4 regions of the Pantoea deleyi genome follow, and region 1 is predicted to be linked to each of the others. Evidence: predicted binding sites of a transcription regulator. Region 1 holds the regulator's gene; each other region holds the start of a gene.
The links. Region 1 encodes PurR, which represses purine synthesis genes. Its sites were predicted from a motif close to CANGCAAACGTTTGCNTG; they were not measured.

Region 1 (7,221 bases):
GGCCTTCGTGGGCTACACCGACGAAAGCGAAGGTGCCGTGATCGAACTGACCTACAACTGGGGCGTCGACAAATATGATCTGGGCAATGCCTACGGTCACATTGCCCTGGGCGTGGATGACGCGGCTGCGGCCTGCGAACGCATCCGCAACGATGGCGGCAAGGTCACGCGTGAAGCCGGCCCGGTTAAAGGTGGCTCCACCATTATCGCCTTTGTCGAAGATCCCGATGGTTACAAAATCGAGCTGATCGAAAACAAAGATGCCGGTAAAGGCCTGGGCAACTAAACCTGCCTGTCAGCCTGCCCGACCGGGCGGGCTGAATCCCCTTCTCTGCGCTTCATCTGCTGCACCCGGCCCCGTTTTTTGCCATAATGCGCGCTGCCCTTTTTCTGCAGCGAGATCCTGATGTCTGAATCGAATTCCCCTAATGCACTCAATCAACGCTTCCGTGGCTTCTACCCGGTGGTGATCGACGTCGAAACCGCAGGTTTCAATGCGCAGACCGATGCGTTACTGGAAATTGCCGCTATCACGCTGAAAATGGATGAAGAGGGCTGGATTGGGATTGATCAGACGCTGCACTTTAACGTCGAACCCTTTGCCGGATCGCTACTGCATCCGGAAGCCCTGGCCTTTACCGGCATCGATCCCAGCAATCCCCTGCGGGGCGCGGTCAGCGAGTATGAGGCGCTGCACGCTATCTTCAAGATGGTACGTAAAGGGATCAAGGAGAGCGGCTGCAACCGCGCCATTATGGTGGCGCACAACGCCACATTCGACCTGAACTTTATGTCTGCCGCGGCGGAACGGGCCAGCCTGAAACGCAATCCGTTTCATCCGTTCGCCACCTTTGACACCGCCGCCCTGAGCGGACTGGTGCTGGGTCAGACCGTGCTGGCGAAAGCCTGTATTGCGGCGGGAATGGCGTTTGACAGTACGCAGGCGCACTCTGCGCTCTACGACACGCAGCAGACGGCGACCCTGTTCTGCGAGCTGGTTAACCGCTGGAAACGCCTGGGCGGCTGGCCACTGCCCTTTGCCGGTGAGGCTGCTGAAGCCGGGGAAACGGCGTAAGCCTGCACAACGAAAAAGGCCGACGTGATGTCGGCCTTTTTTTATTCTGCTTCTTTAAATTTTTCTGCGGTCTCTTTAATCAGCGACTGCAGTTCGCCGCGCTGCAGCATCTCAACGATGATGTCGCAACCGCCGACCAGTTCGCCATCCACCCACAGCTGCGGGAAGGTAGGCCAGTTAGCGTATTTCGGCAGCTCGGCACGAATATCCGGGTTCTGCAGAATATCCACGTAAGCAAACCGCTCACCACAGGCTGACAGCGCCTGCACCGCCTGCGCAGAGAAACCGCAGCTAGGCAGTTTCGGGGAACCTTTCATGTACAGCAGGATCGGATTTTCTGCGATCTGGCGCTGAATTTTTTCTACAGTACTCATAATTGCCTTCCTTAATTCGCGACTTCGTGTTTGTTTATTGTAGCGACTTCGCAGCTGGACTGAAAACGAGATTTTGCCTGCTGCCCGCCTGAATAGCCATCCTGGTTAAGTTAAGCCGCAATGCGTCACGTTTCCTGATGATTAACAGTGGGTAACAGATTAATAATTCGTAATAAATTTGCTGATATAAGATGCTGAAAATGTTCATTTTCAACACAATTTCAGCGGTTACAAAGATTAATAATAAAAGACCTTACAGTTTTCAAAAGAACTGGACTAGAATGGCCTGGGCGCTGATCCTCGATCAGATTAATCTCAACTTTGTCACGGTGCGTAGTGGCCATGACAACTTAACTCATTAACGGACTATGCGTTTAATCATTACGCTTTTCATGCTGGCTTTTGCGCAACTGTTTTTCAACACCGCCGCTGCGTCGCCTCACGCGCCGGTGAACGTGAGTGCGCATAAAGCAGAGAAAAAGAGTGCGCGCGACGATGAGCGTCGCAAGCGTCGCCCCGTCAAAACGGTCTCCAAAAAACCGCGTGTCACGCCTGTTCAGAAACTTAAAACGAAAAAACAGAAAAAAGCTGAACTCACCGCGACCCAGACACCTGCTAAGAAGACCTCGCTTAAAACCGCCCGCATCAGCAAGAATCACGACAAGAAACGTTATGGTCATCAGCGTACGCTGAAAACCGCCGACGCCGACACCCGCGAAACCGGCACCATTAAAATGAGCAAATCTCACCGCCAGCGTTACCAGAAGGCGCGTGAAACGGCGATGACCAAACTGATGGGCCAGCTGGGTAAACCCTACCAGTGGGGGGGAACCTCGCCACACACCGGTTTCGACTGCAGCGGCCTGGTCTGGTACGCCTATAAGGATCTGGTGAAATTCAAAATCCCGCGTACCGCCAACGAGATGTATCACCTGCGTGACGCCGCGCCAATCAAGCGTGAGTCGCTGGAGAAAGGCGATCTGGTCTTCTTCCGCATCAATGGCCGCGGCACCGCCGACCATGTCGGCGTCTACCTGGGCGATGGCAAGTTTATTCAGTCGCCACGCACCGGTAAAGATATCCAGATCAGCGCGTTAGGGGAAGATTACTGGCAGCGCCACTACATCGGCGCCCGCCGGGTGATGACGCCAAAAACCATCCGCTGAGCCACACGACAGAAAGAAAAAAGCCGGGACAATCCCGGCTTTTTTTTATCAGTGCAGAATGGCAGTAAAACTAAAGGCCACAATCATCAGCAGACAGCCGACGGCGGTCATTAAGGCCAGTTTGAGGTCAGTACTCACAGCTTGTTCCTTAGTCACACAGTTTACAGGGTTATTCCATTTTCCCACACGACCCGGTAAAAATCTCGTTTTATCCGCCCAGCCTTGTTAGAATCCCGCCTTTGTTGCGCAACGCGCGCAACTCTGATTCCGTTTGCGCATCTTTTCAGGCGGTTTTTCCTCCGCCTGCGGTCAGATTACCGGCCAGGAACGCTGCATTTTTGCGGAAAAAACCCTGAGCAGACGCAAACGTTTAACACTACGCTTATCAGAGAGTTAGATAAGCACCGGAGTCCGATTTTCATGGCAACAATTAAAGATGTGGCAAAACGCGCTGGCGTCTCCACGACCACCGTTTCGCACGTCATCAATAAAACCCGCTTTGTGGCTGAAGAGACGCGCGAAGCGGTCTGGCAGGCGATCAAGGAACTGCACTACTCACCCAGCGCCGTGGCACGCAGCCTGAAAGTGAACCACACGCGCACGCTGGGGCTGCTGGCCACCTCAAGCGAAGCCCCCTACTTTGCTGAAATCATCGAAGCCGTCGAGAATCACTGCTTCGATAAGGGCTACACGCTGATTCTGGGCAATGCGCACAACGATCTGCAAAAGCAGCGTGCCTATCTCAGCATGATGGCGCAGAAGCGCGTGGATGGCCTGCTGGTGATGTGCTCCGAATACCCGGACGATCTGCTGCAGATGCTGGAAGAGAACCGCAACATCCCGATGGTAGTGATGGACTGGGGCGAATCCCGCGCCGACTTCACCGACACGGTGCTGGATAACGCCTTCCAGGGTGGCTATCTGGCCGGCCGCTATCTGATCGAACGCGGACACCGTGATATTGGCGCGATCCCCGGCCAGATGGAGCGCAATACCGGCGGCGGCCGCCATGCCGGTTTCCTGAAGGCGCTGGAAGAGGCGAACATTCAGCCGCGCGCGGAATGGATCGTGCAGGGTGACTTCGAGCCGGAGTCAGGCTATCAGGCGATGCAGCAGATCCTGTCGCAGAAGCAGCGCCCCACGGCGGTGTTCTGTGGCGGTGACATCATGGCGATGGGGGCGATTTGCGCCGCCGACGAGATGGGGTTGCGCGTGCCTCAGGATATTTCGGTGATCGGGTATGATAACGTGCGCAACGCCCGCTATTTCGCGCCAGCCCTGACCACGGTTCATCAGCCCAAGGCCCAGCTGGGTGAGAAGGCGCTGGATATGCTGCTGGACCGCATCACCAGCAAACGTGAAGTGTCGCAGACCATCGAGGTTCACCCGACGCTGATCGAACGCCGCTCCGTGGCCGATGGTCCGTTCCGCGACTACCGTCGTTAATCTTCGCTTAACCACTCCTGATTAAGCGTCTGCGCATCGCCCAGATAGCTGAGCAACCAGCCTGTCGCCGGTGATGCGCGATCTTCTGCCCAGCTGACGCAGCAGGGACTGTCCGGAAAGGGAACCGGCAGCGTCAGTTCGGCCAGTTCGCCGCTGTCGAGCAGCGGCCTGGCCAGATGGCCCGGCACCATCGCCACACACAAGCCCGCCTGCACACACTCCAGCCCGGTCTGCCACTCCGGCACCACCAGCCTGCGCTGATTATCCAGCGTCCACGTCATGCGGCGCGGCAGCGCCCGCGAGGTATCTTCCAGCACCAGCGACGGCCAGCTGCGCAGCGTATCGTCATCGATCTGGCTCGCCTGCGTCAGCGGATGATCGGGCGCGACCACGCAGCGCCAGTTGAGCGTGCCCATATCGCGGAAGGCAAAACGCCCCCCTACCGGTATCGCCTGGGTCGCGCCAATCGCGATCTCCACCCGCCCGTCGGCCAGCGCATCCCAGACGCCATTGAACACCTCATAACTGATGCTCAGCTCCATATCCGGAAAGTGACGATAGAAATCTTTGACCAGCTGGCGGGTGCGCTGAGGCTTGGCGATGCGGTCAACGGCGATGCTCAGCTGGCCGCGCCAGCCATTTGCCAGCTGCTGACACTGTCGGCGGGTGGCGAGCATTTTTTTGATGACGCTGCGCCCTTCGCGGACGAAATGTTCCCCTGCCGGGGTCAATACCACTTCCCGATGCTGACGCTCGAACAGCGGCACCGCCAGCCAGGTCTCCAGCTGACGCACAGTATAGCTGATGGCAGAGGGCACCCGATGCAACTCCTGCGCGGCCGCGCTGAAGCTGCCGCCGCGCGCCACGGCGTCAACCACCTCTAATGCATATTCGGACCACATAATCTGCCTTCAAAATTTTTAACAGCAATCGGCAAATATTAGCGTTTCACAGCGGCAAACGCACCTTTTACACTCTGCCGCGTTCATCCTGCAAAAATGAGAATCAGATGTTATCGAATAAAGGATTTATGCCCTATCTTGCCCTGCTGAGTATGCTGGGCTTTCTGGCCACGGATATGTACCTGCCCGCCTTCGGAGCGATGCAGCAGAGCTTTAATACCTCGCCCGGCCTGATCAGCGCCAGTATGAGTCTCTTTCTGGCCGGCTTTGCCTGTGGCCAGCTCTTCTGGGGGCCGCTGTCGGACCGCATTGGCCGCAAGCCGGTGCTGCTGGCCGGTCTGACGCTGTTTGCCGTCGGCTGCGCCGGGATGCTGTGGGTCAGCGATATCGCCCTGATGCTGGCGCTGCGCTTTGTTCAGGCGATTGGCGTCTGTGCCGCTGCCGTGAGCTGGCAGGCGCTGGTGGTGGACCGCTACCCTGCCGCGCGGGCCAGCAAAGTCTTTGCCACTATCATGCCGCTGGTCGCCCTCTCTCCGGCGCTGGCGCCGCTGCTGGGTGCCTGGCTGATCGGCCACTTCCACTGGCGTTCGATTTTCCTGGTGCTGACGCTGATTGCGGTCGCGCTGATCCTCGTAACCCTGCGCCTGCCCGGCGTGCGCAAAGCGGCGGAAGCGAAAGGGTCTCAGCCCGGCTTCTTTACGCTACTGAAATCACGCATCTACAGTGGCAATGTGCTGATCTACTCCGCCTGCTCTGCCAGCTTTTTCGCGTGGCTGACCGGTTCCCCCTTTATCCTGGCGGATCTGGGCCTTTCGCCCGCTGATATCGGCCTGAGCTATGTGCCACAGACGCTCGCCTTTCTGATTGGCGGATTTGGCTGCCGTGCCCTGCTTAACCGCTTCAACGGCGCACAGCTCCTGCCCGCGCTGCTGGGGATTTACAGCCTGAGCATCCTGGCGCTGTTTGCCGTGGCGCTTTCAGGCAGTAGCACTCTGGCCGGTCTGATGGTGCCGTTCTGCGGCATGGCGCTGGCAAACGGTGCGATTTATCCGATTGTGGTCGCCAGTGCCCTGATGCCGTTCCCGCACGCGACCGGGAAAGCGGCCGCGCTGCAGAACACGCTGCAGCTGGGACTCTGCTTCGCCGCCAGCCTGGCGGTGTCGGCCGGATTAACCCAGCCTCTGTTTACCACTACCCTGATCATGACGGTGACGATCCTGCTCGCGCTGTTCGGTTACGTCATGCAGCGTGTCGCAAGCGCACAAACGGTTGTTGCCTCCTCTCAGCCTGCCTGCCAGGATAATCAGTAACGCACTGACTTTTTAGTTAGCCTCCTAACAATAAGTCATTGAACATTGACCCGCGTGAGAATATACTCATCCGGGTCAATTAATATCTGACAAATCAAAAACATAATAACGTAGTAACTTGATTGGCAGCCTGTTGCCGGGACGGTATCTGCACGCGTTATTCTTACCTTTTCCGCCCTGCCACAGGCTATTCCAGTCCTCTGTACCACACAGATAACCGGTGTGCGGAGTCATCCGTTACGTTTCTCAATGCCTGAAATTCATTGGTCAGGCTCAGACTGGACAGGTGGTGGAAAAGCTATGAGTTCATCTTATGCAGAAGCAGTAAGCCCCGAAGAGAATCCCTGGTATCACATCGTTCATGAGCTGCTGGAAAAGGCGGATGTTGACATTAACGGTACACGCTCCTGGGATATTCAGGTCACCCATCCCGGTTTCTATAAGCGTGTCCTGCAGGAGGGGTCACTCGGGCTCGGTGAGAGCTATATGGATGGCTGGTGGACGTGCGATCGGCTGGATATGTTCTTCCATCGCGTACTTAAGCACAGACTGGATCAGCAGCTTCCGCATCACTTCAAAGATACGCTGCGCATTGCCGCCGCGCGCTTAACCAATCTGCAGTCCAGAAAACGGGCCTGGATTGTCGGCAAAGAGCATTACGACCTGGGTAACGATCTCTTCTCCCTGATGCTCGACCCCTATATGCAGTACTCCTGCGGCTACTGGAAAGAGGCCACGACGCTGGCGGCCGCTCAGGAGGCCAAGCTGGATATGATCTGCCGTAAGCTGGCGCTGAAGCCGGGGATGTCGCTGCTGGATATCGGCTGTGGCTGGGGTGGGCTGGCGGAGTTTGCCGCACGGCATTATGGCGTCAGCGTGCAGGGCGTGACCATCTCCGCTGAACAGCAGAAGCTGGCGCAGCAGCGCTGTAGCGGCCTGGACGTCACG
Region 2 (7,221 bases), 1.8 Mb from region 1:
GCCTGGGCCGCTTCGCCTTTGACCTGAGCGCGATAAACCAGCCATTCGCCTTTATCGGTGGCGAGGCGTTCGGCCTGGTCAACAGTGATGCCGTTTCCGCGTGCCCAGCCTTCGGCCGCTTTGGTAGCGTTACCGTCGGCGTCAAAGGCAGCCGCGACGGCCGGGCCGCGCTTCTCCACTTCCCGATCGGGCTGTGCGGCGCTCAGATTTGCGACTTTCAGCGCCAGACGACGCGGTGCAGCAAACCAGCTGACCTCGCCGTGGCTCAGGTTGGCTGCATCCAGTTCAGCGGTCACCTGTGCGGCAAAGGCTTCTGCCAGGCTGCGCAGGGCTTTTGGTGGCAGCTCTTCGGTGCCGATCTCCACCAGGAAGGTTTGTTCAGTCATGGCTGCCTCTTACTTTTTGTTATTGCACATCGGGAAGCCCATCGCCTCGCGAGAGGCGTAGTAAGCTTCAGCCACGGCTTTAGTCAGGGTACGAATGCGCAGAATGTAGCGCTGACGCTCCGTCACCGAGATCGCTTTACGGGCATCCAGCAGGTTGAAGCTGTGCGCCGCTTTCAGAATGCGTTCATAAGCGGGCAGTGGCAGCGGTTTTTCCAGCGCCAGCAGATGCTGCGCCTCTTTCTCGTACTGCTCGAAGCAGGTAAAGAGGAAATCAACGTCGGCGTATTCGAAGTTATAGGTGGACTGCTCCACTTCGTTCTGATGGAACACGTCGCCGTAGGTGGTTTTCCCCAGCGGGCCGTCGCTCCAGACCAGATCGTACACGCTGTCGACGCCCTGGATGTACATCGCCAGACGCTCCAGGCCGTAGGTGATCTCACCGGTCACCGGCTTACACTCCAGGCCACCCACCTGCTGGAAGTAGGTGAACTGCGTCACTTCCATGCCGTTGAGCCAGACTTCCCAGCCGAGTCCCCAGGCACCCAGCGTCGGGTTTTCCCAGTTATCTTCCACGAAGCGAATGTCATGCACCGTCGGATCCATACCCAGCTCTTTCAGCGAGCCCAGGTAGAGCTCCTGAATGTTGTCCGGTGAAGGTTTGATGATCACCTGGAACTGGTAATAGTGCTGCAGACGGTTCGGGTTTTCACCGTAACGGCCATCGGTCGGACGGCGCGATGGCTGCACGTAAGCGGCGGCGATCGGCTCCGGGCCGAGTGCGCGCAGGCAGGTCATAGGATGTGAAGTGCCAGCGCCCACTTCCATGTCCAGCGGTTGGACAATGGTGCAGCCCTGACGCGCCCAGTAATCCTGCAAGGTCAGGATCAGCCCCTGAAAGGTTTTGGTATCAAACTTTTGCATGTTGAGTGTGCACGCGCTTCGGTTAGATTAAAAAAAGAGGCCGACAGTATACCCTTTGACCGCGCGATGTGCAGCCGTAAATCCCTGCCGCTGCCGGGCCGTGCAGACAGGCGGGTGGGCAGCCATACAGATGGCTCCGAATCGTGCTGACGGCAGTTGTTGACCGGGTCGCATTTGGCTACCCTTTTCCGCACGGACGCTATGCGCAAGAGGACGCCATGCCGCAGAAGATATACTGGATCGACAATTTACGCGCGGTCGCCTGCCTGATGGTGATCGTGATTCACACCACCACCTGGTATATCACCGGGCCGATGGCGGTAACCGGCACGACCTGGGATGTGGCAAACCTGCTCAATTCCGCCTCGCGCGTCTGTGTGCCGCTGTTCTTTATGATCTCCGGCTACCTGTTCTTCGGCGAACGCAGCGCCCAGCCGCGCCATATGCTGCGGCTGGTGCTCTGCCTGCTCTTCTACAGCGCGGTCTCCCTGGCCTATATCACCTGGCTGACGCCCATCAGCGAGGGGCGGTCGATCCTGAAGATGCTGCAGAAACCGGTCTTTTATCATCTGTGGTTTTTCTTTGCGCTGATCGGCATCTATCTGCTGTCGCCGCTGATTCAGGTCAAAAACGTGCAGGCGCGTTACGTGGCGCTGCTGGTGCTGGTGCTGGCGGTGCTCGCCAACCCTAATACGGTCAGCCAGTCGCTGGGGCCGTTCCATTTCCTGCCGGTCAACCTCTATGTCAGTGGCGACAGCATTTACTACCTGCTTTATGCGCTGCTGGGACGGGCTATCGGCAGCATGGAGACACAGCGGCGCGGCCTGACGCCGCTGGCGGCCGGGCTGTTTATCGCCTGTGTGATTGGCATTACGCTGGGCACGAAAAAGGCGCTGATCGTGAACGGCGCCTTTAACGATACGTGGTATCTCTACTGTGGTCCGCTGGTGTTTATTGCCGCCATCAGCCTGCTGGTCGTCTTCAAAAACAGCCTGAATCAGCGCACGCTGCCCGGATTTACCGTGATTGCGCGCTATTCACTGCCGATCTACGGCTTTCATGCACTGTTTATTCACTATCTGCGCACGCATCACTACGACGATATGTCGCGGCCGTGGCTCGACCTGCCGTGGGTGTTCGGGCTGACGCTGGGCGGCAGCCTGCTGCTGGGGATGGCACTGAAACGCCTCGATACCCGTCACTTGGTCAGCTGACCGCGCCGCGTGACACCAGATCCCAGCCGCGGGCACGCCACAGCGCAGGCAGCTGCGCCATATCGTCGAAGCGCGTGACCAGCGGATGGTCCAGATCAGGATTGTGCGGATCGGCACAGTAGTAGTAGACCGGGATCCCGGCGGCGATACCGGCGCGGGCGCCCGCTTCGGAGTCATCCACCAGGATGCAGCGCTCGATCGGCACCTGCATCTGCTCCGCGGCGTGGTACATCAGTTCCGGATCGGGTTTCCAGTGCAGAATGTCATAGCCGCTATAAAGCCGATCCTCAAACAGCGACAGCATCCCGGTTAAGCCCAGCGAATGCTGCATCTTTTTGACGGTTCCATTTGAGACCACGCACATCGGCACGGTAATCTGCTCAACCAGCGCCTTCGCGCCAGCGATCGGTTGCAGATGCTGATCGAAGAGCCGCGCCACTTCCGCCCGGTAGGCGGTTTCCACCTCCTCCATCGGCAGCGTGATCTGATGCGCGTCGCCGACGTCACGAATGATGTCGTAGAGTTTGACGCCTTTGTACTTTTCAAACATCTGCTGCAGCGACAGCGCCAGGCCGTAACGGGCAAAGGTGTTGACGTAGGCCTGGGTGCAGAGCAACTCACTGTCCACCAGCGTGCCATCGCAATCGAAAAAGACGCATTCTACTGACATCAGACTCTATCCTTTGATTCAGGGGTGTGCTCCACACTCTACCGCACTCAGCGCAGATTGCGAGACTGGCAATCGGTTGCGAAAAATCATTGTATTGCCCCGGTAAAATCGCCAGGATACGCGCCGATGAATTTTTCTTCCGGATGAATGGCATGAGCAAGCAAGGCGTTTTGCAGCGCATCTTCAGGCTGCAGGAACATGGCACCACGGTGCGTACCGAAGTGATCGCGGGTATCACCACCTTTCTGACGATGGTCTATATCGTCTTCGTCAATCCGCAGATCCTCGGCGTCGCCGGTATGGATACGCAGGCCGTGTTTGTGACCACCTGTCTGATTGCCGCCTTCGGCAGCATCCTGATGGGACTATTTGCCAATCTGCCGGTGGCGCTGGCGCCTGCGATGGGGCTGAACGCCTTTTTCGCCTTTGTGGTGGTCGGGGCGATGGGCTATTCGTGGCAGGTCGGCATGGGCGCGATCTTCTGGGGTGCGGTTGGCCTGCTGATCCTGACGCTGCTGCGGATCCGCTACTGGATGATCGCCAATATTCCGCTGAGCCTGCGCGTCGGCATTACCGCCGGTATTGGCCTGTTTATCGCCATGATGGGGCTGAAGAATGCCGGTATCATCGTGCCGAACCCCGATACCCTGGTGGCGGTAGGAAATCTGACCTCACACAGCGTGCTGTTGGGGGCGCTGGGCTTCTTTATTATCGCTATTCTGGCGTCACGCAATATTCATGCGGCGGTGCTGATCTCCATGGTGATCACCACCGCGATCGGCTGGATGCTGGGCGACGTGAAGTTCGTCGGCCTCTTCTCCGCGCCGCCCTCTGTCTCCTCCGTGGTCGGCCAGGTGGATATCAAAGGCGCGTTTAACATCGGCATGGCGGGCGTCATCTTCTCCTTTATGCTGGTTAACCTGTTCGACTCCTCCGGCACGCTGATTGGCGTCACCGACAAAGCGGGCCTGACCGACGAGAGTGGCACCTTTCCACGGATGCAGCAGGCGCTTTATGTCGACAGCATCAGCTCGGTAAGTGGCGCGCTGGCTGGTACCTCCTCCGTGACCGCCTACATCGAAAGCTCTTCGGGTGTGGCGATCGGGGGACGTACCGGCCTGATGGCGGTAGTGACCGGCCTGCTGTTTCTGCTGGTAACCTTCCTGTCACCGCTGGCCGCGATGGTGCCGGGCTACGCAGCAGCAGGCGCGCTGATCTACGTTGGGGTATTGATGACGGCCAGCCTGTCACGCGTACGCTGGGATGACTTAACGGAAGCCGTTCCGGCCTTTGTGACCGCCGCCATGATGCCGTTCAGTTTTTCGATCACCGAAGGCATCGCGCTGGGGTTCATCGCTTACTGCGTCATGAAGGTCGGCACCGGGCGCTGGCGTGAAATCAGCCCCTGCGTGGTGATCGTCGCCCTGCTGTTTGTGCTGAAGATTGTCTTTATCGACGCGCACTAATCCCGTTGATGGCCGCCACCTGCGGGTGGCGGCCTGCTCACGTTTCAGGATGCAGCCTGCGTTCGCCTGGCAGGCTGGTGAGCCGCAGGGCATGCGGTCCGATATTGGGTTTTCCCATCTCTATTTCGCGTAATGCGCGCCACTGAAAGTCACTGTCCATCTCCCAGAGATGCAGACGCTGGGTCGCCGACGACAGGGCACAGGACCAGACCAGCATCGGCTCCGCATCACACACCACCTGAATATCGGGATAGAGCGACGAACGCAGCCGCCCCGCGCCGGGCAACAGCCGCAGCGAATCGATCCCCCGTGCGACCTCACCCGTCAGCTTGAGAATGCTCTGCCGCAGTGTCCAGATCTGCGTCACCGCTTCCATGACATCCTGCTGAGCGTTGATCCAGGCCAGCTCGCCGGAGGTTAATGCCTGAATCAGCTGCGCCTGCGTCTGCCGGCTGCGCGCATGCACAATCTCCATATCCAGACCGGCCCGTCCGCCCTCTTCCGCCAGCAGCACCCCCACCGTATTGCCGGTGTAGGCGATACTGAAATCGGGCAGATCGCTGTCGGCAAACACCGGGCGTCCGTTGCTCTGGATAGTCAGGCGCGGCAGCTCCTGAATGCCATACACCCGCAGCATCAGCTGTGCCAGCAGGGTTCGTGCGGCAAGAAACCGCCCACGCCGCTTGTCAGCAAACTGCTGAGCCGTGTCCGTAATTGCCTGGGGGATGCGTAAATCATGAGCCGGAAAGGCGGGGTCGCCCGTCCAGCGTACAAAATGACCAGCCATCTGTCGCTCCGTGAAAATGGTCAGATAATCATCAGTGGCATTGTAAGAATTTTCTTAACGCATTGCACCCGACAACACAAAGAAGAGGCCAAATTCGGAATAGGATGAGCAGAAAGCGCAGACGGGCAGAAAGGGATATGAGAGATGCGTCGCGATCACCATCGCGACGCAAAGCGCATCAGGCGAAGCGGCTTGCCTGTTCGAAGCTCAGGCGCGGCAGGCGCGGATGCAGTTTCGACGCCTCGCCGTAGCCCAGGTTAATCAGCAGGTTAACCTGATACTGGCCATCCGGGAAAAACGCCTCGTTGATTTTTTCCGGGTTGAAACCGGACATCGGGCCGGCATCAAGCCCCAGCGAACGGGCCGCGAGGATCAGGTAACCCGCCTGCAGGCTGCTGTTGCGGAAGGCGGTCTCTTTCGCCGCTTCCGGGCTGCCGGTAAACCAGCTGCGCGCATCCGCATGCGGGAAGAGCGCGGGCAGCTGCTCATAGAATTCGCGGTCCCAGGCCACAATCACCGTCACGGGCGCGCTCAGGGTCTTATCCAGATTGCCGGAAGAGAGGGCCGGTTTCAGCTTCTCTTTGCCCTCCGCCGAGGTGACGAAAACAAAACGCGCGGGCAGGCAGTTTGCCGAGGTCGGGCCCAGCACAGTCAGCTCGTAGAGCTGTTCCAGCAGCGCGTGGTCGACCGGCTTATCCTGCCAGTAACTGTGGGTGCGGGCGTCGTGGAACAGGGTATCCAGTGCGGCATTGTCGAGCGGTGTACTCATGCAACTCTCCTTTCTTCTGGCAAAAGGGTCGGCCAGGAATGTTCACGTAGTGGGTCTGCTTCCGGCCGGATGCGGAACGGGGCAATGCGCGGCGCGCGCTGGCCGCCCCGCAGATCGGCGCCTCTACCGTTATACGACAACGCGGTGCCGCCGCAAAATAACATATCAGCAAGAATGGGGCAGAAGCGGGAATAACCGGAACAGCAACGGGCCTGACGGCGGACGCCGTCAGGCCTGGGGATTATTTACCGATACAGAAGCTGGAGAAGATGCGGCCCAGCAGGTCGTCGGAGGTGAACTCGCCGGTGATCTCGCTCAGCGCCTGCTGCGCCACGCGCAGCTCCTCCGCCAGCAGTTCACCGGCCCGGGCACCGAGCAGCTGCGCTCTGCCCTGATCCAGATGCGTTGCCGCCAGCTCCAGCGCCTGCAGATGACGACGGCGTGCCAGGAAGCCCCCCTCCATATTGCCGGCGAAGCCCATGCTCTGTTTGAGGTGATCGCGCAGCGCCTCAACACCCTCGCTGGTGCGCGCCGACAGGCGAATCAGCGTATGGCCGTTGATCTCGCTCAGCCCCAGAGGCTCACCGGTGACATCCGCCTTGTTGCGAACCACGGTCACCGGCAGTTCCGGCGGCAGACGGGAGATGAAATCGGGCCAGATAGCCGCTGCTTCGGTGGCATCGGTCGTCGTGCCGTCCACCATAAACAGCACGCGATCCGCCTGTTCAATCTCCTGCCAGGCGCGCTCAATCCCGATGCGCTCTACTTCGTCGCTGGCCTCGCGCAGCCCGGCGGTGTCGATGATGTGCAGCGGCATGCCGTCGATATGGATATGCTCGCGCAGAACGTCACGGGTGGTGCCCGCAATGTCTGTGACGATCGCGGCGTCACGGCCTGCCAGCGCGTTCAGCAGGCTCGATTTGCCCGCGTTAGGCCGCCCCGCGATTACCACCTTCATCCCTTCACGCAGCAGGCTGCCCTGACGCGCTTCGGCACGGACGGCATCCA
Region 3 (7,221 bases), 940 kb from region 1:
ACAGAATGCGGCGGAACACCTGCGCGCCGGTGAAGCCGAACGCGGTGGCCGCTTCGATCTGCCCTTTCGGCACCGCCATAAAGGCTCCACGGAAGGTTTCGGTAAAGTAGGCACCGTAGATAAAGCCGAGCGTGATGATACCGGCGACCATCGGGTCGATATCAAACTGCGCCATGCCCAGCGCATCGGTAACCTGGTTGAGGACAATCTGCAGACCGTAGAAGATCAGCAGCATCAGTACGAGGTCCGGCACACCGCGAATCAGCGTGGTGTAGCCTTCAAAGACGAACGCCAGTGGCCGGTTGCGTGACAGTTTTGCGCCAGCGCCTATCAGGCCCAGCAGCACTGCCAGCAGCACAGAGGTCAGCGCCAGCTCCAGCGTCACCAGGGTGCCCCGAAGAATTACATCAGAATAGCCATACAGCATCGAGAGGGTCCTGTCGTGGGGTGAAAACGAAACGCTGCCCGCCAGCGTTCGACGGGCAGTTTAGCTCTATCTCGTGGTTGCAGATACCCTCTGCCCCGACCGAAGCGGCTCAGGCGGGCAGAACGGCGCACTGCACAGCGGATAAAGCGACAGGATGGTTAGTCGCCGTACACATTAAAGTCGAAGTATTTCTTCGCAATCTTGTCGTAGGTGCCATCTTTGCGCATCTCGGTAAACGCTTTATCGATGGCCGCTTTCAGTTCGCTGTCATCTTTACGCAGTCCCATGCCGGTGCCGACGCCAAAGATCTTGTCATCTTTCACCGCCGGGCCCGCGAACGCATAGTTCTTACCGACCGGCTGCTTCAGGAAACCTTCACTGGCCTGCACTTCATCCTGGAAGGCCGCATCGATACGCCCGGCATTCAGATCCTGATAGACCAGATCCTGGTTCGCATAAGGCGTGATGGTCACGCCTTTTGGCCGCCAGTTCTCGTTGGCATAGGTTTCCTGGGTGGTGCCCTGCAGCAGACCGATATTTTTCCCTTTCAGCGACTCGATGGTCGGCTCGATCTTAGAGCCTTTCGGTGCCACTAAACGCGCATTTGCCGCGTAGAGTTTCTCTGAGAAGGCGATCTCTTCCTGACGTTTGGCGGTGATGGAGAGTGAGGAGATGATGGCGTCAATTTTCTTCGCTTTCAGCGACGGGATCAGCGCATCGAAGTCACTTTCCACGTAGGTACACTGGGTATGAATGCGTTTACAGATTTCGTTAGCGAGGTCGATGTCGAAGCCCACTAACTTGCCTTGCGCGTTTTTCGACTCAAACGGTGGGTAAGTTGGATCGGTACCGATACGGATGGAACCCGGCACCGCCGCAAAAACGCTGGCAGCACTGGATAAGCCCAGCATCAGGGAAAGAGCCAGAACACGCTTTTTCATAGATTACCCTCAAGTAAAGTGCTTTTTGTTATGTGGTTCGTGATGTGTTTGCGCAAATTAATCTGCATGTTTCATGCCAGTTCTGCAAGCAATCCACGCAGTTAGCGTGACGTCAGACCGGGGAAAACGCTGTGTTTGTGAGGGGAATATAGCAGCGAAGTAAAAGAGAAAAAGCGACGTTGTTAACTTTTGGTGCATCAAATGCACGAAGAGTGATCCGTGGCGCGCTTATGCACTAAATAAGTGCGCCAGCGGAACTTTATGCACCCTGCCAGCGCGTGAAAAGATCTTCCGGCAATTCAATATCGAACTGGTCGATGACCCGGTTCACGGTCTGATCGATCAGCTGGTCGATGGTCTCAGGGCGATGATAAAACGCCGGCACGGGCGGCATGATAATCGCGCCCAGCTCTGCCGCGGTCGTCATCATCCGCAGGTGTCCCACGTGCAGCGGAGTTTCCCGCACGCACAGCACCAGCTTGCGCTGCTCTTTCAGTACCACATCAGCGGCGCGGGTCAGCAGCGAATCGCTGTAGCTGTGTACGATGCCCGACAGCGTTTTCATCGAGCAGGGTAAGATCGCCATGCCCAGGGTTTTAAACGAGCCGGACGAGATGTTTGCTGCAATATCGCGCACGTCATGCACCACATCGGCCAGTGCCTGCACATCGCGCACCGAATAGTCGCTCTCCAGCCCCAGGGTCTGACGCGCCGCGTTGCTCATGACCAGATGCGTTTCCACCCCTTCCACCTGCTGCAGCACCTGCAGCATGCGCACGCCGTAGATCACCCCGCTTGCGCCAGAGATGCCAATGATGAGTCGTTTCATAGTCCAACCTTATGTCTGCCAGTGCGCCATCATACGCGGCCAGCGGGATTCTGAAAACAAACAGGGCGGGATTGCTCCCGCCCTGCTCTATGCGACCCGGCTCAGTACCGCATCAGCCTTCGTTGTGCAGCTCAAGGTTCTCGACCTCGTTCTGACGCTGCAGCGCTTTGGCATCATCGTTACGCAGCGATTCGAGATACTCCAGATACTGCTGATCGACATCTTTGGTGACGTAGACGCCGTTAAACACGGAGCACTCGAACTGTGCAATCTCCGGGTTCTCTTCACGCACCGCCTCGATCAGATCGTCCAGGTCCTGGAAAATCAGCGCATCGGCTTTGATCAGCTGACGAATCTCTTCCACTTCACGACCGTGTGCGATCAGTTCGGTGGCGCTCGGCATATCGATACCGTAGACGTTCGGGAAACGGATCTCCGGGGCCGCAGAGGCCAGATAGACCCGTTTCGCGCCCGCTTCACGCGCCATCTCGATAATCTGCTCGGAGGTGGTGCCGCGTACGATCGAGTCATCCACCAGCAGCACGTTTTTATCACGGAATTCGGCGCGGTTCGCGTTGAGCTTGCGGCGCACCGCGCTGCGGCGTAACTGCTGGCCTGGCATGATAAAGGTCCGGCCCACGTAGCGGTTCTTCACAAAGCCCTGACGATAGGGTTTGTCGAGGATACGGGCAATTTCCAGCGCGATATCGGTTGAGGTCTCCGGAATCGGGATCACCACATCGATATCAAGATCTTCCCATTCGCGGGCAATCTTCTCGCCCAGCTTGGTCCCCATGCGGACACGGGCGCTGTAGACCGAGATTTTGTCCAGGAAGGAGTCTGGACGGGCAAAATAGACATATTCGAACAGGCACGGATTGCTCTTCGGGTTTTCCGCACACTGGCGGGTCGAGAGCTGGCCCTGCTCGGTGACATAGACCGCTTCGCCGGGTGCCACGTCACGAATGAACTCAAAGCCCAGCGTATCCAGCGCCACGCTCTCGGAGGCGACCATATATTCGGTGCGGCCATCCGCGATGACGCGCTTACCCAGCACCAGCGGACGGATGCCGTTCGGATCGCGGAAGGCGACCATACCGTGACCGATAATCATTGCGACGACGGCGTAGGCGCCACGCACCTGCTGATGCAGGGCGGCGACCGCCGCAAAAATGTTGTCGGCTTCCAGCGGGTCGTTCTGGAAACGGTCTAACTCCTGCGCAAAGATATTCAGCAGGATTTCAGAATCTGATGTGGTGTTAACGTGACGACGGCCCTTTTCGAACAGGTGCTTACGCAGCACATGGGCGTTAGTCAGGTTACCGTTGTGCGCCAGGGTAATACCATACGGCGAGTTTACGTAGAAAGGTTGCGCTTCAGAGGCACTGGAGCTTCCCGCTGTGGGATACCGCGCGTGACCAATCCCCATGTTGCCCTGCAGACGCTGCATGTGGCGTGCTTCGAAAACGTCGCTGACGAGGCCGTTTGCCTTTCGCAGGCGAAAACATTTCAGCGCATCGATAGTACAAATGCCTGCGGCATCCTGCCCGCGGTGCTGGAGCACCGTTAACGCGTCATAGATCGACTGGTTGACCGGCATGAAACCGGTGATACCGACAATACCGCACATGTTGTCATTTCCTCATTAAGCCGCACTCCCGGTCACATCACCGGGGTAAAAAACTCGACGTGCTTTTCAGGTAATCAAAAAACCACCTGATGATATAACTGAACTCGGGAATGAGTTGGGACTGCTGCCAGTCCGGACTTCTGGAAAAGCCAGTGAATGTATCAAGGAAGAACAGCAAAGCGGCTACGATCAGCACACCCCGCAACGCCCCGAAACAGACGCCCAACACCCGGTCGGTTCCCGACAGGCCGGTTTTTTCCACCAGCGAGCCGATAACGTAGTTCACGATGGCTCCCACAATCAGGGTCGCCACAAACAGCACACCGATGGCGATACCGTTACGAACCAGTTCGTCGTCAAAACCTGTAAACCAGACTGCAAGGTAGGCGTAGTAATGACTGGCGACAAAAAACGCGCATCCCCAGGTAACGAGAGATAAGGCTTCCCGGACAAACCCGCGAACGAGGCTGACCAGAGCCGAAAAACCAACTACCGCAATAATGACGTAATCAATCCAGATCATGAACTTTTCCAGCGCCAGTGCAATTGCACCCCTGCATCCAGTTCGGGGCGCATTCTAACAGAAAAAGAAAACGTTTGCGTAGCGGTTTTCTTTTTCTGCATCCATAAAAAGGGCGATGAAAAAAAAGACCATCGCCCGGTTGATTTTCAGCCAGACAGTCCGTTGAAAATCTTCATATTTTCAGACCAGAGACCGGCTTAACCGGTGAATCTGGCGGCGCAAAGACGCGGCCTGTTATTGCTATCGGCAGCGTCGATGAACGCGTTAACGAGCGCTGTAAGGCTTCACGACGCCGCCCAGCCCTGAGATGCTTTTCAGCTCGCCCACCGCACTCTGCATTTTGGCTTTCGAGGCATCCGGTCCCACATAAATGCGGGTGATCTGACCCTGTACCGGCGTGGAAGGCACGGTAAAGGCGCGGTAGCCCGACAGCCGCAGCTGCGCAACGATCTCATTGACTTTGCTCGCGTTCTTCAGCGCCCCCAGCTGTACAACGTAAGCCTGCCCTGCCGGGGCGGTGCTCTCGGCGGCTTTCGGCGGCTCTTCCTGCTTCGGCTGTTCCACCACTTTCGGCTGCTCGACCGGCTTCGGTTTAGGCTGCTCCACCGTTTTTGGCTTCTGCTGCTCAACCGTTTTCGGTTTCGTCTGCTCGGTCACTTTCGGCTTGCGCGTCTCTTCCGTTTTCGGCTTCGTTACCGTCTGGGCAGGCACAGACTGATGCACCGGCGGCGGCGACACAACGGCCGGCTCGCTCTCTTCCTCAGGCTGCGTCCGTCCCTGCTCCGCCGTGGCGCTGGCCATGCCGCCGTTGCTGCTGCTGACGGCACTGCCCGCGCCTTCCGGCGGCTGAGCCGGCAGGGACTGCGTGACCGGCGGCACCATCTCGCTGTCCTGCTGATCGTCGGGTTTCGGCACCAGCGGAATGGCGGCGAACTCCTCTTTGTAATGCTTCTTCTGACCATCCAGCAGCCCGGGCAGCACAATCACGCCCACGGCAACCAGAATAACGGTACCGACTAAACGGTTCTGAAACTTACTTGCCACGTCCTTTCTCCGTTTCAATCGATTCCATGACCTGTGCCACGGTGTGGAATGAGCCACAGACCAGCACAATATCCTGCGGCACGGCGCGCTGGCGCGCCTGCTGCCAGGCAAGCTCAACCGAGCCAAACGCCTCGCCCTGCGGCAGCGCGTCCAGCAGCTGCTCAGCCGTGGCGCCGCGTGGCCCCTCCAGCGGCGCGCAGTACCAGGCATCGACGACCGGTGCCAGCGCCGCCAGCGTTCCGGCGATATCTTTATCATGCAGCATACCCACGACGGCGTGCACATTGCCGCGTTTCGGCAGGGCCGCCAGCCGCGAGGCCAGATAGGTCGCCGCGTGCGGATTGTGAGCGACATCCAGAATCACGCGCGGTGACTCGCTGAAGGTCTGAAAACGCCCCGGCAGCATCGCCAGCGGCAGGCTGGCGCGGATCTGCGCCTCGCTGACCGTCAGCCCGGAAACCCGCAGCGCCGCCAGCGCGGTCGCCGCATTTGGCAGCGGCACCTGCGGCAGCGGCAGATCGTTCAGTTCACCGATCGCATCGCGCAGCGACCAGCTCCCGGCCTGCGCATGCCAGGACCAGTCAGTGTTGCGCTGGAGCAGCTGCGCGCCCTTTTCCTGCGCGACGCGGGCAATGCTCTGCGGCATATCGGCTTCGCCGACGACGGCAGGCTTTCCGGCCCGGAAGACACCAGCCTTCTCGCGCCCGATGCTTTCGCGATCCGGGCCAAGCCAGTCGGTGTGATCCAGCGCGATGCTGGTGATAACGGCGACATCGGCATCCACGATATTGGTGGCATCCAGCCGTCCGCCCAGCCCCACTTCCAGGATCACCACATCGAGCTGCGCCTGACGGAACAGGTTCAGCGCCGAGAGCGTGCCAAATTCAAAGTAGGTCAGTGAGATATCGCCACGCCCGGCCTCGATCTCCGCGAAGCTGGCGCAGTGCTGCGCCTCGCTCAGCTCCTCACCCTGCACCCGGACACGTTCGGTGTAGCGCACCAGATGTGGCGAACTGTAGACGCCCACGCGATAGCCTGCGGCGATCAGCAGCGTTTCCAGTGTGCGACAGGTGGTGCCTTTGCCGTTGGTGCCGGCCACGGTGAAGACGAAAGGGGCGGGTTTCAGCAGGTCGAGACGGTGTGCAACCTGACGAATACGGTCCAGACCCAGTTCGATGGCCTGAGTATGCAGGTGCTCAAGATAATAAAGCCACGTGGCCAAAGGCGACGTGGCTTGAGGAAGGTGAAGATTGTCCATATGTCCCGTTTTGCTTATTGATACCCGTCAGACTGATGCTGCGGTATACGGTGCATTGGTAAGAGGCACGACGGGCGTGCCTCTCTATCTCCTGTCAGGCCTCGTTGCTTTCCGATTCAGTCGTCGCAGGAACGGACTGTTCACCGTCATGCAGCGGTGCCGGCAGGTTCATCATTTTTGCCAGCAGGCTCGCCAGTTTGTAGCGCATTTCCGGGCGGCGAATGATCATGTCGATCGCGCCCTTCTCAATCAGGAACTCACTGCGCTGGAAGCCCGGCGGCAGTTTTTCACGGACGGTCTGCTCGATAACGCGTGGACCGGCAAAGCCGATCAGCGCTTTCGGTTCCGCCACGTTGAGGTCGCCCAGCATAGCAAAACTGGCTGAAACGCCGCCCATGGTCGGGTCGGTCAGCACAGAAATGTAAGGCAGACCGCGCTCCTGCATTTTTGCCAGCGCCGCACTGGTTTTCGCCATCTGCATCAGCGACATCAGCGCTTCCTGCATACGGGCGCCACCACTGGCGGAGAAGCAGATCAGCGGGCAGTTATCTTCCAGCGCCTGCTCAACG
Region 4 (7,221 bases), 810 kb from region 1:
CGGATGAGATAATAATGATGCCCTTCTCTTTTTTCGCCAGCTCCGCAATCAGCTGGTAAATTTCGAATTTTGCCCCTACGTCAATACCGCGCGTAGGTTCATCAAGCATCAGGATTTCAGGCTGGGTCAATAACCAGCGTCCAATAATTACTTTTTGCTGGTTACCGCCCGAAAGCGAACCAATCTGCGTATGGTGGCCAGGCGTTTTTACCCGCATTGAATCGATTACCCACTGGGTATCACTCTTCATGCGTTTATTATCCAGCAGCCCCATACTGTTTTTATATTTTTTGATATTGGAAATAAGCGAGTTAAATCCAATGTCGAGGTAAGCATAAATACCGGTCGAACGACGCTCTTCCGTCACCAGCGCAAAGCCGTGGTTAATGGCTTCATTGGCGCTGTGGTTATTAATCGGTTTGCCATGCAGTTTTATGGTGCCGCCCGATTTTTCGCGAATGCCAAACAGCGTTTCGACGATATCGGTACGTTTGGCGCCCACCAGCCCGGCAATGCCGAGGATCTCCCCTTTACGCAGATCAAACGAGATGTCGCGAATCGAAGGCTGACGCAGAGAGGTCAGATTGCGCACCTCAAGAATCGTTTCGCCCGGTACGTTGGTCCGATCGGGAAAACGCTGATTCAGTGAACGGCCGACCATCATGGCGATGATCTTATCCATATCCAGCCCTTCCAGCGGCTGAGAGGTAATCCACTGACCATCACGCAGAATCGTGATCTCATCACACAGCTGGAAAATCTCTTCCATCTTGTGCGAAATATAAACAATGCCGCAGCCGCGATCTTTCAGCTTACGGATAATGGTGAACAGATGATTTACCTCTTTCTCGGTTAACGAGGAGGTCGGCTCATCCATAATCACAATTTTCGCGTCATAGGAGAACGCTTTGGCGATTTCAATCATCTGCATCTGCGAGACAGAAAGATTGGCCACTTTGTCGCGCGGATCGATATCGATATCCAGCTCGTCAAAAATCGCTTTGGTGTCCTGGTACATTTTATCCTGATCGACAAAGAAGCCTTTGCGCGGATAACGTCCCAGCCACATGTTATCCATGACCGTACGCTGCAGAACCAGGTTTAATTCCTGATGCACCATCGACACGCCATTTTCCAGCGCCTCTTTGGAACTCTTATAATCGATCTCATTACCCTGGAACAGGATACTGCCGGTATCTTTTTTATAAATACCAAACAGGCATTTTAATAAGGTGGATTTCCCGGCACCGTTCTCGCCCATTAATGCATGAACAGAGTGAGGCCGCACTTTTAAATTCACATTATCTAACGCTTTAACACCGGGAAATGATTTAGAGACATTCGTCATTTCCAGCAGATATTCTCGCTGCGCGGTCGTGTTATCACTGGCCATAATTTACCTGGCTAAAAAACGGTGGTGACATAAAAAAGGCGCGACAGCGGTCGCGCCCGTAATCGATCTTATTTCTGGAACTGAGACAGGTTTTCTTTATCAACCGGTACGTAAGGAACGCGGACGATCTTATCAACCATCTTGAAGTTGGTTCCGTCGGTTGCCCCTTTGCCGTTCGCCAGGTTGTTGGCGATGTCCAGCGTTGCTTTCGCCTGGTTCTCAGCATCGTTCAGCACGGTACCGGCCAGCGCACCGGATTTCACCAGCGCCAGCGCTTCTGGCAGGGCATCGACGCCGAAGACCGGAATAGAGGTCATGTTGTGCGCTTTCAGCGCTTCAACCGCACCCATTGCCATGGCGTCGTTGTTCGCAATCACCACTTCGATTTTCTTCGCGTTCGGGCCAGACAGCCACGCATCCATCTTATCTTTAGCCTGAGCGGTGTCCCACATCGCCGTGTCCATCGCTAACTGCTGGGTTTTCAGGCCATCTTTGTTCAGGGTATCGATCACATATTTGGTACGGGCTTCCGCATCCGGATGGCCTGGCTCGCCTTTCAGCAGCACAAACTGGATGGTACCATCTTTGTTCAGATCCCAGGCCGGCGTCGCTTTCCAGTGCTTCTCAATCAGCTTGCCCTGAATGATGCCGGACTCTTTAGAGTCGGTTCCCACGTAATAGGCTTTGTCGTAACCGGCCAGCACTTTGGCATTCGGCTCTTTGTTGAAGAAGACTACCGGCACGTCGTTGGCACGCGCTTTATCCACCACAACCGCTGCAGCGGCCGGGTCAACCAGGTTAATCGCCAGCGCTTTCACGCCTTTTGCCATCAGCACGTCAATCTGATCGTTCTGTTTGGACTGGTCGTTCTGCGAGTCGTTCATCAGCAACTGCACGCCACCGATGGCTTTCGCTTCTTTCTCGATATCTTTGCGCACCATCGACATGAAGTTGTCATCATATTTGTAAATGGTCACGCCGATGCGGGTATCAGCTGCGTGAGCGGTTGCGCCAAACATCATGCTGGCAACCAGTGCGGTAAGCGTGAAAACCTTCTTATTCATGGTATCTCCGGTTTTATTATGCAGGGTCTTTTTAGCGCTGCCGCGCAACCAGGCGGCAGGACAATCGGTAAAACAGACTGGCGCGTCGGCTAACGTAATAAGGGTGTTAAGCCATTGAACGCCATCTCAAACCTGACTTCCCTGTGCCAGAACGCTTCCTTGAGGCGGGTGTAAACCCGATAACCGGCTACTGAGACCACAACTGATGCCGTTACACTGGCGTTACATAATGTTTCAGTCCGGTAAGACGCTGCCATCATAGTGAGGGCAATGTTAATTAACTGTGAATGTAATCACAGATTGAAAACGGTTACATGCCTGAATCGCCTGAATTAGTGACGGACTCCACAGTTTGCCGCAGCGCCACCGAATGACGCCGCACCAGCGTCGGCATAAAGATGTGGGTTGCGGTGTCATCCAGCAGTCCGGCCGCGCCCTGTAACGCCAGCTCAGTGGCGATTTTTGCCATAGAAATAATGGGATAGCGGACGGTGGTTAACTGTGGATCGGTGTAACGTGAGATAGGAATGTCATCGAAACCAATGACAGAAAAATGCTGTGGCACCTGAATGCCGTTGTCTTTCAGCGCAGTGAGCGCACCCGCCGCCATGCCGTCGTTGTAGGCAAACACCGCAGTGAGATTCAGATTCCGTCCCAGCAGCTCTACCATCGCGGCTTCGCCCCCCTGCATATCGGGCTCGGCGCTGGCGATCCAGCTCTCCTGAGGCCGGATACCCTGCTCGGCCATCGCCTGCATCCAGCCTTCGCGGCGCTGTGCCACATCTTCGATAGGATGGCTGGAGCAGAGATAACCGATGCGGCTGTGCCCCTGCTGTAACAGCGTGCGTGATGCCATCAATGCCCCGGTAACGTTATCCAGGCTGACGCTGCGATGCTCAAAGCCGGGAACGATGCGATTAATGACCACCATGCCTGGCACATGCTGCATAAACTCCGCCAGCTCTGCGTCCGGCAGGGTCTTGGCATGCACCACCAGGGCGCTGCAGCGCTGCCGGATCAGCACTTCGATCGCATGACGCTCCTTCTCTTCCTGATGCCAGGAGTTGCTGATTAACACATGCTTATGGACGCGCTGCGCCACGGTATCGACCGCTTTCACCAGCGCCCCGAAGAAGGGGTCGGAAACATCCATCACCACCACCCCGATCGTGTCGCTGACCTGCGTCGCCAGCGCCTGAGCGTTGGCATTAGGGCGATAGCCCAGCGCTTCGACTGCCTGTAACACGGCGTCGCGGGTGTCAGAGGTCACGGCGTTGCTCTGATTGAGGACGCGCGACACGGTCGCTACGGATACGCCAGCCTGACGGGCAACATCACGGATTGTTATCATGCAGCAGTTCCAGAAAGGAAAAATAGGCATCACGCCGGGTTGTACACCGGCGCTATTTTGTCAGGGGCAGGCAACGTGCAGCGTGAATTGCGTCACATCAATGAAAACGGTTACATACAATTCTGTAACCTTTGTGATGGCGGTCATTATCCTGCGCGATCGGTGAGATGTGATTGACCGGCGGAAAGCAGCGTCAGCCGTCGCCACAGCCACTCCAGCGGCCCCTGCGCGAAGAAATGTAACCAGATGAGTGAAAACAGGATATTGATGAGCCAGATCAGCGGCACCATCAGCACCAGTTCCAGCCGGGTGAAGTGCATATAGAGGTCAAGGCGATAAAAGAGCGTGGTGCAGATCAGAGACTGCAGCAGATAGTTGGTCAGCGCCATACGGCCAACGCAGCGGATGGCATGAGTGATACGCCAGCGTGCAATCTGCGGCCAGTAAGCCAGACAGAGCGCGGCATAGCCCAGGCTGATCAGCGGGCTGGCGAGGTCGCGCGGCGTCTGCAGATAGAAGCCGCTCCAGCGGAATTCCCAGTGCAACAGCCACTGCGCGGCCACTCCGGCCACCGCAATCGTGAAGCCAATGGACAGCAGCACGACCGCCGCCTGCCGATAGTGCTGCGCGGAAAACTGGCCGGTCAGCCAGCCGCTGCGCAGCAGTGCGCCGCCAATCATCATCAGGCCCGCCAGCTGCCAGCCATACTGCGCCGCCAGCGCCATCAGCCCGGAAGCCAGGTGATCCAGCCGGTTCTGTACGGCTTCCCAGCCGCCAGTGAGCTTCCAGTACTGTTCATATTGCAGATCGGCTGCGCCTGGCAGCCAGGAGCGGGTTGGTTCGGGATCGGAGATCGACCCAAACACCAGCAGCACGCCGCAGCCGACCAGATAGAGCAGAATGCCAGTATGCATCAGGCTGCGGGTAGAGGGAACGTCGCGCAACACCCGCCAGACCACCAGCCCGATCACCCCGTAATCCAGCAGGATGTCCCCTTCCCACAAAAACACCGCATGCAGAAAACCGATTACCACCAGCAGGGAGAGCCTGGCCGTCAGCCAGCGGCTGCCGCGCGGCAGCTGCATCTGCAGACCGGCGCCGAACAGCAGTGCAAACAGGGTGAGGAATTTGAGCTGGGCGAAGGTGTCAGAGATAGCCCAGGTCCAGGCGTCGGCTGAACTGACGCTGCCCTGCCAGGCGGGATTGAGATAGGCGGCCGAAGGCAGGCCAAAGCCGACGATATTGAGCAGCAGAATGCCGAGAATGGCACAGCCACGAATGAAATCCAGCGCGTGATAGCGTTGCATGCGGCACCCTGCCCCAATGAGGCGGGCAGCGTTATGCGCCCGCCGTAAACTCAACTATGGCGCACCGCGCGCAAAAATTCCTGGCGGGTATTCTGGCTGGACTTGAACAGGCCGCCCAGCGAGGTCGTGGTAGTGGCGCTGGTGGCATCTTTCACGCCACGCGCTTTCACACAGTAGTGCACCGCATCAATGGACACCGCGACATTATTGGTGCCCAGCAGCGTCTGCAGCGCGACCAGAACCTGCTGCGTCAGTCGCTCCTGCACCTGCGGACGCTGGGCAAAGAACTGAACGATGCGGTTGATTTTCGACAGGCCAATCACCTTGTCTTTCGGAATGTAGGCAACGGTAGCCTTTCCGTCGATGATCACGAAGTGGTGCTCACAGGTGCTGGTCAGCGTGATGTCACGCACGGTCACCATCTCATCGACCTTCATCTTGTTTTCGATGACGGTGATTTTCGGGAAGTTGGCGTAGTCGAGACCGGAAAAGACCTCATCCACATACATTTTGGCGATGCGATGTGGCGTTTCCATCAGGCTGTCATCTTCCAGATCCAGATTCAGCAGCTGCATGATCTCCGTCATGTGCCCGGCAATCAGGCTCTTACGCGTTTCGTCATCAATGTCGCGCGTCGGTGCACGTAACGGCGTTTCCAGTCCTCGCGCCAGCAGCGCTTCATGAACCAGGGCAGCTTCCTGACTTAGGGTGCTCATCGTACTCTTCTCCGGCTGGTGTTGCGCCCGTCGGCATATGCCAGCGGGCCCTGTAATCAGGCGCGTATTGTGAAACTTTCTTTGCGGGGAATCCAGCAATCAATCAGATTGGTGAAGAAAGCTTTTTATGTGGTTCGCCGCCAGACCAGCAGCCCCGCCCAGACCAGGCTGGCCCCGGCGACCCACAATGCAGGCTCCAGACGGTGCCACAGCATGGCCGACATAAATGAGAGCAGCGGCCCCGCCAGCTGGCCGATCGCATAGCCGGTGGTCAGCAGACCCGCCATGTAGCGCAGATGGTGGGGTGCCAGCTCACGGGCGCAGAGCATCGAGAGCTGCACCACGCTGAGAAAGCCGCCGCCCACCAGCAGCGCTCCGGCCAGCAGGCCGCTGAAGCCCGGCAGCAGCGCCGCGGCAAAGACGCCCAGCGCCTGTGCCCAGAGCACCAGCGCCAGCCGGACGTGGCTGTGCCCCCGGCGGCGCGTCAGGATCCCCAGGCCGATGCCGATCACCGCTGCGCCCCCGAAAACGGGCCAGACAAACTGAGCGAAGATGCCGTCAGGAAAGCGCGTGGCCGCCATCTGCGACAAAAAGGTGGCGGGCAGAATGTAGCCGAAGCCTGCCAGACTGTAACTCGCGACCAGACGTTTGAGGTTGCGATCCAGCACCAGCGGCGCAGGCGCCTGGTCGGGGCGATGCAGTTCACCCTGACGCGGCAGATGCCGGGTGATGAGCGCAATCAGCAGCAGCGCCAGCGCACCGTAGGCGGCCCAGGCGACCCCGGCTGAAACCTGCAGCGTATGCAGCAGCACGCCCAGCAGCCCGCTGACCAGGATGCCGCAGCCCGGCCCCGCAAACACGGCCGCCGAGAGGCCCGCCCGCCCGTGACGATGCAGCTGTTCATTGCTCCAGGCCGCGACCAGCACCATCGCCCAGCCGCTGGCCCAGCCAATCAGAAAGCGGATCGCGCCGTGCAGCCACGGCCCGCTGGCGAAGGCGGAAAGCAGGGTCAGGATCACCGCACCCCACACGCCCGCCTGCAGCCGCAGCTCGACCCGTTTGTGCGCCCGCATCGCATCAAACGAGCCACACAGATAGCCCAGATAGTTGAACGCGGCGACCAGGCTGGCGCTGGTGAGCGTCAGCTGGTGCGCCTGAATCATCAGCGGCACCTGGGGCGTAAAGGCAAAGCGGCCAATCCCCATTGCCACAAATAAGGTTAAAAACGCGCTGAGCGCGACGCGTAATGCCATTGCTGAACTCCTGCTGTTCTGCCCTGCGATCTCATCTGACTTGCTAACAGCATGCAGGATGACTAAACTCACGGAAAGTGAATATTATTAACCAACTTGTTTACAGGAAGAGAAGATATGGATCTGGTTCAGCTGCG

Region 2: J1C59_RS18615 (NCS2 family permease) is a predicted target of PurR. The motif match lies at 3,257-3,274, and genes of this name have one in related genera.
Region 3: cvpA (colicin V production protein) is a predicted target of PurR. The motif match lies at 4,414-4,431, and genes of this name have one in related genera.
Region 4: galS (HTH-type transcriptional regulator GalS) is a predicted target of PurR. The motif match lies at 3,876-3,893, and genes of this name have one in related genera.

The regions. Positions count from the first base shown of each region.
Region 1 is NZ_CP071405.1:2,176,074-2,183,294, forward strand. Features, by position in the region: gene gloA (lactoylglutathione lyase) at 1-286, shown strand, start outside; gene rnt (ribonuclease T) at 407-1,075, shown strand; gene J1C59_RS10225 (Grx4 family monothiol glutaredoxin) at 1,117-1,452, opposite strand; gene J1C59_RS10230 (C40 family peptidase) at 1,818-2,615, shown strand; gene cydH (cytochrome bd-I oxidase subunit CydH) at 2,664-2,753, opposite strand; gene purR (HTH-type transcriptional repressor PurR) at 3,036-4,061, shown strand; gene punR (DNA-binding transcriptional activator PunR) at 4,058-4,963, opposite strand; gene punC (purine nucleoside transporter PunC) at 5,071-6,273, shown strand; gene cfa (cyclopropane fatty acyl phospholipid synthase) at 6,574-7,221, shown strand, end outside.
Region 2 is NZ_CP071405.1:3,975,055-3,982,275, forward strand. Features, by position in the region: gene glyS (glycine--tRNA ligase subunit beta) at 1-386, opposite strand, end outside; gene glyQ (glycine--tRNA ligase subunit alpha) at 396-1,307, opposite strand; gene J1C59_RS18605 (acyltransferase) at 1,526-2,521, shown strand; gene yieH (6-phosphogluconate phosphatase) at 2,514-3,191, opposite strand; gene J1C59_RS18615 (NCS2 family permease) at 3,344-4,657, shown strand; gene J1C59_RS18620 (4'-phosphopantetheinyl transferase family protein) at 4,695-5,444, opposite strand; gene J1C59_RS18625 (malonic semialdehyde reductase) at 5,623-6,213, opposite strand; gene mnmE (tRNA uridine-5-carboxymethylaminomethyl(34) synthesis GTPase MnmE) at 6,455-7,221, opposite strand, start outside.
Region 3 is NZ_CP071405.1:1,238,491-1,245,711, reverse strand. Features, by position in the region: gene J1C59_RS06025 (histidine ABC transporter permease HisQ) at 1-427, opposite strand, end outside; gene argT (lysine/arginine/ornithine ABC transporter substrate-binding protein ArgT) at 586-1,368, opposite strand; gene J1C59_RS06015 (UbiX family flavin prenyltransferase) at 1,628-2,197, opposite strand; gene purF (amidophosphoribosyltransferase) at 2,310-3,827, opposite strand; gene cvpA (colicin V production protein) at 3,865-4,350, opposite strand; gene dedD (cell division protein DedD) at 4,615-5,394, opposite strand; gene folC (bifunctional tetrahydrofolate synthase/dihydrofolate synthase) at 5,384-6,652, opposite strand; gene accD (acetyl-CoA carboxylase, carboxyltransferase subunit beta) at 6,747-7,221, opposite strand, start outside.
Region 4 is NZ_CP071405.1:1,369,555-1,376,775, reverse strand. Features, by position in the region: gene mglA (galactose/methyl galactoside ABC transporter ATP-binding protein MglA) at 1-1,393, opposite strand, end outside; gene mglB (galactose/glucose ABC transporter substrate-binding protein MglB) at 1,462-2,457, opposite strand; gene galS (HTH-type transcriptional regulator GalS) at 2,768-3,808, opposite strand; gene yeiB (DUF418 domain-containing protein YeiB) at 3,955-5,115, opposite strand; gene folE (GTP cyclohydrolase I FolE) at 5,166-5,831, opposite strand; gene J1C59_RS06495 (YbfB/YjiJ family MFS transporter) at 5,957-7,084, opposite strand; gene ptrR (putrescine utilization regulator PtrR) at 7,202-7,221, shown strand, end outside.